2 regions of the Neobacillus sp. 19 genome follow, and region 1 is predicted to be linked to the other one. Evidence: predicted binding sites of a transcription regulator. Region 1 holds the regulator's gene; the other holds the start of a gene.
The links. The regulator Rex, encoded in region 1, represses fermentation and respiration genes when NADH is low (regulators of the CRP and FNR family bind a similar motif). The targets are predictions, from matches to a motif close to TTGTGAAATATTTCACAA.
Positions count from the first base shown of each region.

Region 2: nirB (nitrite reductase large subunit NirB) is a predicted target of Rex. The motif match lies at 2,157-2,174, and genes of this name have one in related genera.

Region 1 is NZ_JBMPZU010000099.1:121,998-126,214, reverse strand. It holds gene ACO1D1_RS26945 (cytoplasmic protein) at 1-166, opposite strand, end outside; gene ACO1D1_RS26940 (polymer-forming cytoskeletal protein) at 181-897, opposite strand; gene ACO1D1_RS26935 (YhbD family protein) at 910-1,533, opposite strand; gene ACO1D1_RS26930 (redox-sensing transcriptional repressor Rex) at 1,639-2,292, opposite strand; gene moaC (cyclic pyranopterin monophosphate synthase MoaC) at 2,324-2,821, opposite strand; gene ACO1D1_RS26920 (ABC-F family ATP-binding cassette domain-containing protein) at 2,967-4,217, shown strand, end outside.
Region 2 is NZ_JBMPZU010000013.1:24,630-28,846, reverse strand. It holds gene nirB (nitrite reductase large subunit NirB) at 1-2,044, opposite strand, end outside; gene ACO1D1_RS03080 (hypothetical protein) at 2,227-3,213, opposite strand; gene ACO1D1_RS03075 (hypothetical protein) at 3,237-3,464, opposite strand; gene ACO1D1_RS03070 (hypothetical protein) at 3,685-4,217, shown strand, end outside.

The DNA.
Region 1 (4,217 bases):
ATCCGGCTTTCACATTCTCCAATGCCTCACTCGTGCCGTATATATGAAACGTAGAACATTCTACATTACTTTCAATCGTCCCTTCCCCGCGGATGCTCACCTTATCGTACCGGCCGCCAGGATAATTGCCTGAACCATTGATCGTCAGATTTTGACCTTTTTCCACTTCTTTCTCCCCCTTTATATCTTTCTCGACTCTTTCACAACTGCCTTTTTGTCAACTGAAAGCTTTCCGCTATATTCAACAAGACCAATCTCACATTTTGGCCCGATGGTAATCTCGTTGCCGCGGACAACAGCCGCCTTCGTATTTTCTAATTCGATTTTGTCCCCTTCGATACATTCCGTTTCCAGCTGGGTTTGAATAAACGACTTAAATAATCCCATTAATGCCGGTTTGTCTTTAATACGAATGGTTTGCCCGCCTATTTCTCTAACTTTGCACTCTCCAAAAATCTTAATATCCACTTCATCCGCATTTAAAAGCCCGCCAATGATAAACAGTGACTCCGCTTTAAACGATTCCGCTTCACAATCTCCCTCAACGGTCAGCCTGCCCTTAATGCTGATTTCCTCCGCTTTTAGCTTTCCTCCGACAGAGGTCTTCCCCGCCACGTTGAACTGTTCCGCGTAAAGGTTATGTTCAATTTTCGCCGTTCCATCGACTGATAATGATTTACAGTCAAGATTTCCTTTCACTTTTCCGTTTCCGTTAATCTTAGCTTTGTTCGTTACAACATTTCCATTTACCGTTCCCGATCCATTGCAATCGAATTCGACACAGTCGATATCACTGTTAACGGTTCCTTTGCCATTGATGGTTACATGGCGAAATTGCCCGCCGTTTGCCGAGCCAAAGCCGTTAATATTCAAGTCTCCCCTTTTTTGCGTATCCATGATCATTCTCCTTTATAATAACTTCGCCTTAATCTCTTCCATACAGTTCACGAGTGAAAGCTGAACCATCACTTTCGTCCCTTGGTCAAACTGAACAGCTTCCGCATTGATCAGTAATAAACAGGATGAAACCCCCAGTTTTCTCGTCAGCACTAACTCAGCATTTTTTTGTTTGATCGATCCCCTATGATCCTTTAAGACTTGAAGCAGCATTTTCCCTTCATCTAGATTAACTTCTCCGGACTGCAGCAGCTTCTCTAATACATAGACTTCAAGAATTCTTGAAAAATCAAAATGTGTTCCGCCCTTTTCAGTTTCCAAATATACGTCCATTACTGCACTCGAAACAATGTTACGCTCCAACAGTTCCTCTTTCGTGAAATGCAACTCTGTTACGTTAGGTGAAAACATGTCAGCCAGCTCATCCAATGATAGGTTTTCTTTCATCGTTTGAATCTTATCAATTCGCTCTAAAATCTTTTCTCTTGGAAAAAAGGTTTCCTGCCCCGTAAACGTTGATTTTCGAATAAACCAGTCCTCAGGAATTAGATCCTTTCTCTTCCAGCGATACAGCTGACCGTACGAGATTCCTGCCATATCTAATAAATCTTTTTTCGAAATTAACCCCTCGCTCATTTTTAATATCCCCTTTCTGGTTTTTAATGTAACATAACACTGTTACGTTGTAAAGAAGGCAATAAAAAAACTTTCCACAATTTCTGTGAAAAGTCTTAATCGACATTATTCTTCTATTTCCACTGTCGGATAATGCTTTAAAAAGTAGACCAGTGACTGGAGTTCTACTGCCAAGTCAATGTGATGTACCCTGATTGAGGATGTGACATTTAACCTTGCTGGGGTGAAATTTAAGATCCCCTTTACATTGGCATTCACAAGCCGGTCCGTGATCATCTGTGCTGCTTGGGCTGGAACGGTTAGAATGGCAACATGTATGTCTTCCTCCACTAACACTTTCTCCAACTCATCCATGTGAAAAACAGGTACTTCACGAATCATCGTGCCCATTTTTGCCGGATCGACATCAAAGGCACAGGCAATTTTTGTGTTATTATTTTTTAAAAAATTATAGTTTAAAAAGGCTGTACCAAGATTCCCCACCCCGATTAAGGCAACCTTAGTCAATTCATCCTGGTCAAGTGTTTTACGGAAGAATGTTAATAAGTAATTGACATTGTATCCATAGCCCTTTTTCCCTAATGCGCCGAAATAAGAAAAATCGCGTCGAATCGTTGCCGAATCCACTTTTACCGCTTCACTTAATTCTGCTGATGAAACCCTTTGCTTGCCTGAACTATGCAAATTTTTCAAAAATCGATAATAGAGGGGCAGCCGTTTGGCTGTCGCCTGTGGTATCTTCATCGTTTCATTACTCATATTCTCCCACACCCCTTTTGAATGTATGTTATTATTTCACTTGTTCCGTTCGCTTGAAGTCACCGTTTTTTCCGCCAGTTTTCTCGACTAAATAGGTTGGCCCAATGACCATCCCTTTATCAACTGCCTTACACATATCATAAACGGTTAATGCACAGGCCGAAGCAGCTGTTAGCGCTTCCATTTCCACACCTGTGTTCCCTTTTGTCTTAACAGCTGCAGCAATATGTAATTGAACCTGATCTTGCCCGCCCTCTTCCCATGTAAAAGAGATATTTACCCCTGTTAATGGAATCGGATGACACATCGGGATCAAATCCCACGTCTTTTTTGCAGCCATGACTGCTGCAACTTGAGCCACTGCTAGCACATCGCCTTTTTTCATTTCTTGGTTATTTATTTTTTCAAAAATTTCTTTACTGACCGTTATGCTGGAATGAGCAAGAGCGGTACGTGCCGTTTCTGGTTTATCACTGACATCGACCATCTTTGCTCTGCCCTCTTCATTAAAATGTGTAAATTCTGCCATAAAAATATTCCTCCTATCCAAAAATAATACACTATTTTTCCTAAAATGTGTGTGAAACTTTGAACTTTTTTGATAGCCATTGGCTTTATTGCCCGTAATCCGGTTATACGGTACACTATTAGTATGTATATAGAGGTGAAATTAGATGATTTTGTTACAGGTTAATCAATTACAAAAATATTATGGCGCTGACCTTATTTTATCGAATATAAAGCTGGAATTACAAACCCGTGACCGTGTCGCCCTCGTCGGCCGCAACGGCGCAGGAAAATCGACATTATTGAAAATTATTGCCGGTCATTTGTCACATGATGGCGGTGAGATTATAAAGCCGAAAGAAGTGACCATCGGCTATTTAGCGCAAAATACCGGACTTGAGTCCAAATTATCTATTTGGGAAGAAATGTTGACCGTGTTCGAACCCTTGCGTGCAATGGAAAAGTCACTGCGCAGGCTGGAAGAACAAATGGCCGACCCTGCTATTTTCGAGGACCCTGTTAAATACGAACGGATTTTAAAAGAATATGATCTGCTCCAAGTAAAATTTAAGGAGCAAGGGGGCTATCAATACGAAGCCGATATCCGCTCCGTTCTGCATGGCCTTAACTTTCACGACAGCACCCTGATGATTTCCAGTTTAAGCGGCGGACAGAAAACCCGTCTTGCCCTTGGAAAGCTGCTGTTAACGCGTCCCGACATTTTGATTCTGGACGAGCCTACCAACCATCTCGATATTGATACATTATCATGGCTCGAACAATATTTACAGAGCTATGATGGCGCGATTTTAATCGTATCTCATGACCGCTATTTTTTAGATAAGGTTGTGACGCAGGTCTATGAGGTATCCCGCAAGCAAATCGGGCGGTTTCCCGGGAACTACAGTGCCTACCTTGAGCAAAAAGCGGCCAATTATGAGCGCGATATGAAACTCTTTGAGAAGCAGCAGCAAGAAGTCGCTAATCTGCAGGACTTTATCCAACGAAATTTAGCGCGGGCTTCGACCACGAAGCGAGCGCAAAGCCGCCGGAAAAAGCTCGAAAAAATGGAGCTGATGGATCGTCCGCTTGGGGACGAAAAATCGGCAACCTTCTCGTTTGAAATTGAAAAACAAAGCGGGAATGACGTTTTAACGGTGGATTCACTTGCCGTCGGGTATGAGGGTGAGATGGTTTCAGAGGACATCACCTTCCGCGCCTATAAAGGAGAGAGTATTGCTCTTGTTGGTCCGAATGGAATCGGAAAATCGACACTGTTAAAAACCATCATAAAAAAATTGCCCGCACTTGCTGGATCAGTTTATTATGGAACAAACCTTTCAATTGGTTATTATGACCAGCAACAGGCCGAATTAACCTCCAATAAGCGTGTCTTAAATGAACTCTGGGATGATTAT
Region 2 (4,217 bases), on a different contig from region 1:
TAATACCTGCTTCTGAACAGTTTCTCGGGCAGGCGGATACGCCCATTTTCACTTTATGCGGTGTATCCAAACGTTCAAATTTCTTTTCAAGCTCGATTCCGAGTGCCATGGAATCCTGTGTGCCATAGCGGCAGAATTGCGCACCAACACAAGTCTTAACGGTTCGAAGCGTTTTTCCGTAAGCATAGCCGGATGGCATATCAAGGTCTTCCCACATGCCCGGCAGGTCTTCTTTTTTCACCCCGAACAATCCAATCCGCTGTCCGCCGGTTAATTTTACCAACGGCACATTGTATTTTTCAGCCACTTCAGCAATTTTTTTCAAATCAGCAGCGGTTGTAACTCCGCCGTACATTCTTGGCACAACGGAGTAGGTGCCGTCCTTTTGAATATTGGCGTGCATTTTTTCATTAACGAGGCGGGAATCACGGTCATCCTTGTATTCATCCATATGAATCATGCCTAGGTAGTAGTTGATTGCAGGGCGGCATTTCGTACAGCCTTCCTCATTGTTCCACTCCAGCACGTTCATGACCTCTTTTACACTTGATAAGCCCTTCGCCTTGATTTCAGCCACTAATTCCTCGCGGCTAATCGTCGTACAACCACAAATGCTCGTCTTTTGCGCAGCGGCAGCATCGAATTGGTCACCAAGTGTATGGGCCAGAATGCTGCTGACCATTGGTTTACAGCGTCCGCAGGAACGGCCGGCGTTTGTGCAATGGCTGACTTGATCAAGGGTTGTGAGCCCTTGCGTTTTAATCGCTTCAACGATGGCCCCTTTGGTTACCCCATTACAGCCACAAACGAGTTCATCATTTGGCATGGCTGCAATATCATCACTCGCCCCGCTTCCGGAGCATTCTGTGTGGAAAATGGAATTCCCGCTGATATCTTCTTTTTTCGTCAGCATCCGGAACAGCCTTGTGCTATCCTTTGTATCGCCATAAAGAACAATCCCGACAATCACATTATTTCTTGTTAGCACCCGTTTATAGATGCCGTCATACTCATTGTAAATCATGATCGATTTAGTCGAACCATCTTCGAAAATTTCTCCTGCAGAGAAAAGGTCGACACCGGCTACCTTTAACTGCGTACCAGTAACAGATCCTTCGTACGGTTTTCCGGCGGTGCCGCAGATCTGGTTTGCAAGCACTTTTCCTTGTTCGTATAGTGGCGCAACCAATCCATAAACCATCTCTCGGTGCTCGGCACATTCCCCAACAGCGTACACATTCGGCACACTGGTTTCCATAAAGTCATTAACGACAATGCCGCGATTGACGAAAATTCCGCTGTTCTTTGCGACAGCTGTATTTGGCTTAATCCCAATCGCCATCACTACAAGGTCGGCTTCGACCTCGGAGCCATCTTTAAAGCGCAATCCGCTCACACGCTTGTCTCCGAGAACTTCGACGGTTTCTTTTTCCATTAAGAAATTCATGCCTTGTGCTTCTAGTTCTGCTCGTAATAATGACGATGCAATCGGATCAAGCTGGCGTTCCATTAGATGCGGCATCAAGTGTACCACATCGACTTTCATTCCAAGGTTCAGCAGGCCTCTTGCTGCTTCAAGCCCTAACAGACCGCCGCCGATGACCACTGCCTTTTTATATTGCTTTGATGATTTGATCATCATTTCACAATCTTGAATATCACGAAACCCGGTGACGCCGATTTTGTCTGCACCTGGGATGGGCAGGATGAAAGAATTGGAGCCAGACGCAATAATCAATTCATCATACTCAACTTCACGACCCTGATCACTGATGACACACTTTGCTTCTAAATCAATTTGTTCAACTGCTTCACCTGTAAATAGTTGAATATTATTTTCTTTATACCAATCTAGCGGATTGATAATGATCTCCTCAAAGTTTGTGTCACCTTGAAGAATATTTGATAACTTAATCCGATTGTAGTTTGGGTATGGTTCCTGTCCAAAAATCGTTATTTCAAATTGTTCCGGTGCCAGTTTGATAATTTCTTCAATCGTCCTGACCCCAGCCATCCCGTTCCCGATCATCACTAATTTTTTCATCAGTGGGTCACTCCCTATCTAGTTAATCACGTTTTTTATGTTTTGCTCTATAACTATATTGTAATCGCCTTATCGCTTTAAATTTGTGAAGTTCGTCACATTCTACTCATAAATGTGAATCATTTCACATTATTGTCAAAAAGGGTGTCAGGCACCATGTGGTGCCTGACACCCTTTTTACGTTATGCAAGTTGTTTATTCTTTTTTAATGCTGGGTGTGGTTTATATAATGCATTAATTGCAGGAACGAGAGCACCTAAAATAACAGCTGGGACGAGCTCCCATAGTTCTAATGGCGGAGTAATCAGGATATCAAACTTATGGATCGCGAACAAAACAAGGAAGTAAGCGAGGCTGCCTGTGAGTCCTGCCAACCAATTCATCTTCTTAAACAAGAAAAAGCATAGCGGGATCAAAAGTAATGTAATCGGTACATAGGATGTTGGATATCCAACCGCCGCAAAAATGGCTTTACCAACAAATCTAAGGAATATATAAAGAACCGCTGCCATTACTGGTATAGTAAAGTTCCGGCAAATTCGAATGATCAACACCGTAAGCAATGCCACCATCAGAACGGAATAGATGGGGTACACCCATTCCGGAATGCCGCCAAAGATTTGCGATGCCGGATCGGAAATCAACTCAAGGATTTCCTGTGAGGCAATGGATTTTCCATGGATGTATTGATCATAAGAAATCGCCCCATTTTCCTGCTGCATATTAGGAAACATTAAGCATTCGAGGAGGAACATCGCGAACCACGTGTGCATCGACTTCCAATCCGGCTTCACATCTCCGGTAAACAAGTAATATCCCCGCCAGACTCCAAAGATCATGATGCCGGTTGCAATATAATAAATAAAATGAGTTGGACTCCATGTGGTTAAATCAATCCCGTAAGCAATATGGTACGTAAAATCCAATGGAATTCCGATGAGGAATAAAACGTATCCAATGGTGATCAGATTTCTTGAAAACTGGTCCATGTATTGTGCGCGCCGCCACTCTTTAAATAACAAATATCCACCCAGAACAAATCCAAGAGTATTAACAATATGAGGAATCGAATATTCTTCAAATAAATATTTAAAATGATACGAAGCATCCCATGCGGAACCGATGAATTTTAATAAAAATGCCAGAACCCATAAACGGTAATATTTCAAACAGATCATCCCCTCTCCTCACCTTATCCCAGAAGGTCAAATGGGTCTCCAAAAATGGCAATCAGAATATAATTTATTACTAATGCAATCCCAAAGGCGATTCCGGCCACACGCACTTTTTTTTGCGTAAATAATTTATAGATAAAAATGATTCCGGAAGTGACGACAAATATATTGCAGGTTATAAACGTCCAAAGCATGCTTTCACTGTGCTCGACTGCTGTTACATGCAACAAATATAATGGTATCAAAGCCTCAATTCCCCCATGTTTTACTTTTATTCAAATGGCCTTGGAAGCATTCATCTTTAAAACAAGACGTCATTTAGACTAAAAATGTTTCGAGTCTTCTCTATATATTATCATGGTTTTTAATCTAGTTGACTAAGAAACTTACATAAAATTCTTGCATTTACTTATTTAGGTAATGTACATTAAATGAATGAATGAAGCTAAGAAAGGGGAATGTCCGTTGAAAAATTTCATTCTTGCCATACTCCTAATCACTACTGTATCCCTGTCTGCCTGTAATTCAATTAAAGTCCCAAAATCAACAATGGATCATAAAATGAGCGCCGCCCCAACGAATGTCATCCCAACAAAATCCAAATGGACGATTACGGTCCAGCCAAAGGCAAATGAAAAGATTCCCATTTCCATTTTAATTACAGACACTTCCAATAAACCCATCAAAAAATTCGAAACCGTCCATGAGAAAAAAATGCATTTATTTATTGTTAGTAAGGATTTATCTTACTTTTCCCACATACATCCCAAATATAAGGGAGACGGGGAATTTAATATTACCACCGGCTTCCCTGCTGGCGGGGACTATAAAATCATTGCTGAATTTACGCCTAAAGGAGGCGGAGACAGCAGTATTGAAAATCATTGGCAGCATGTTGAGGGAGAGACAGCAAAGGAGGAACCCTTGGTTGCTGAACAAGAGCTTACCAAGGTGGTAGACGGCAAAAAGGTATCACTCTCGTTTAGTGAACTGAAAGC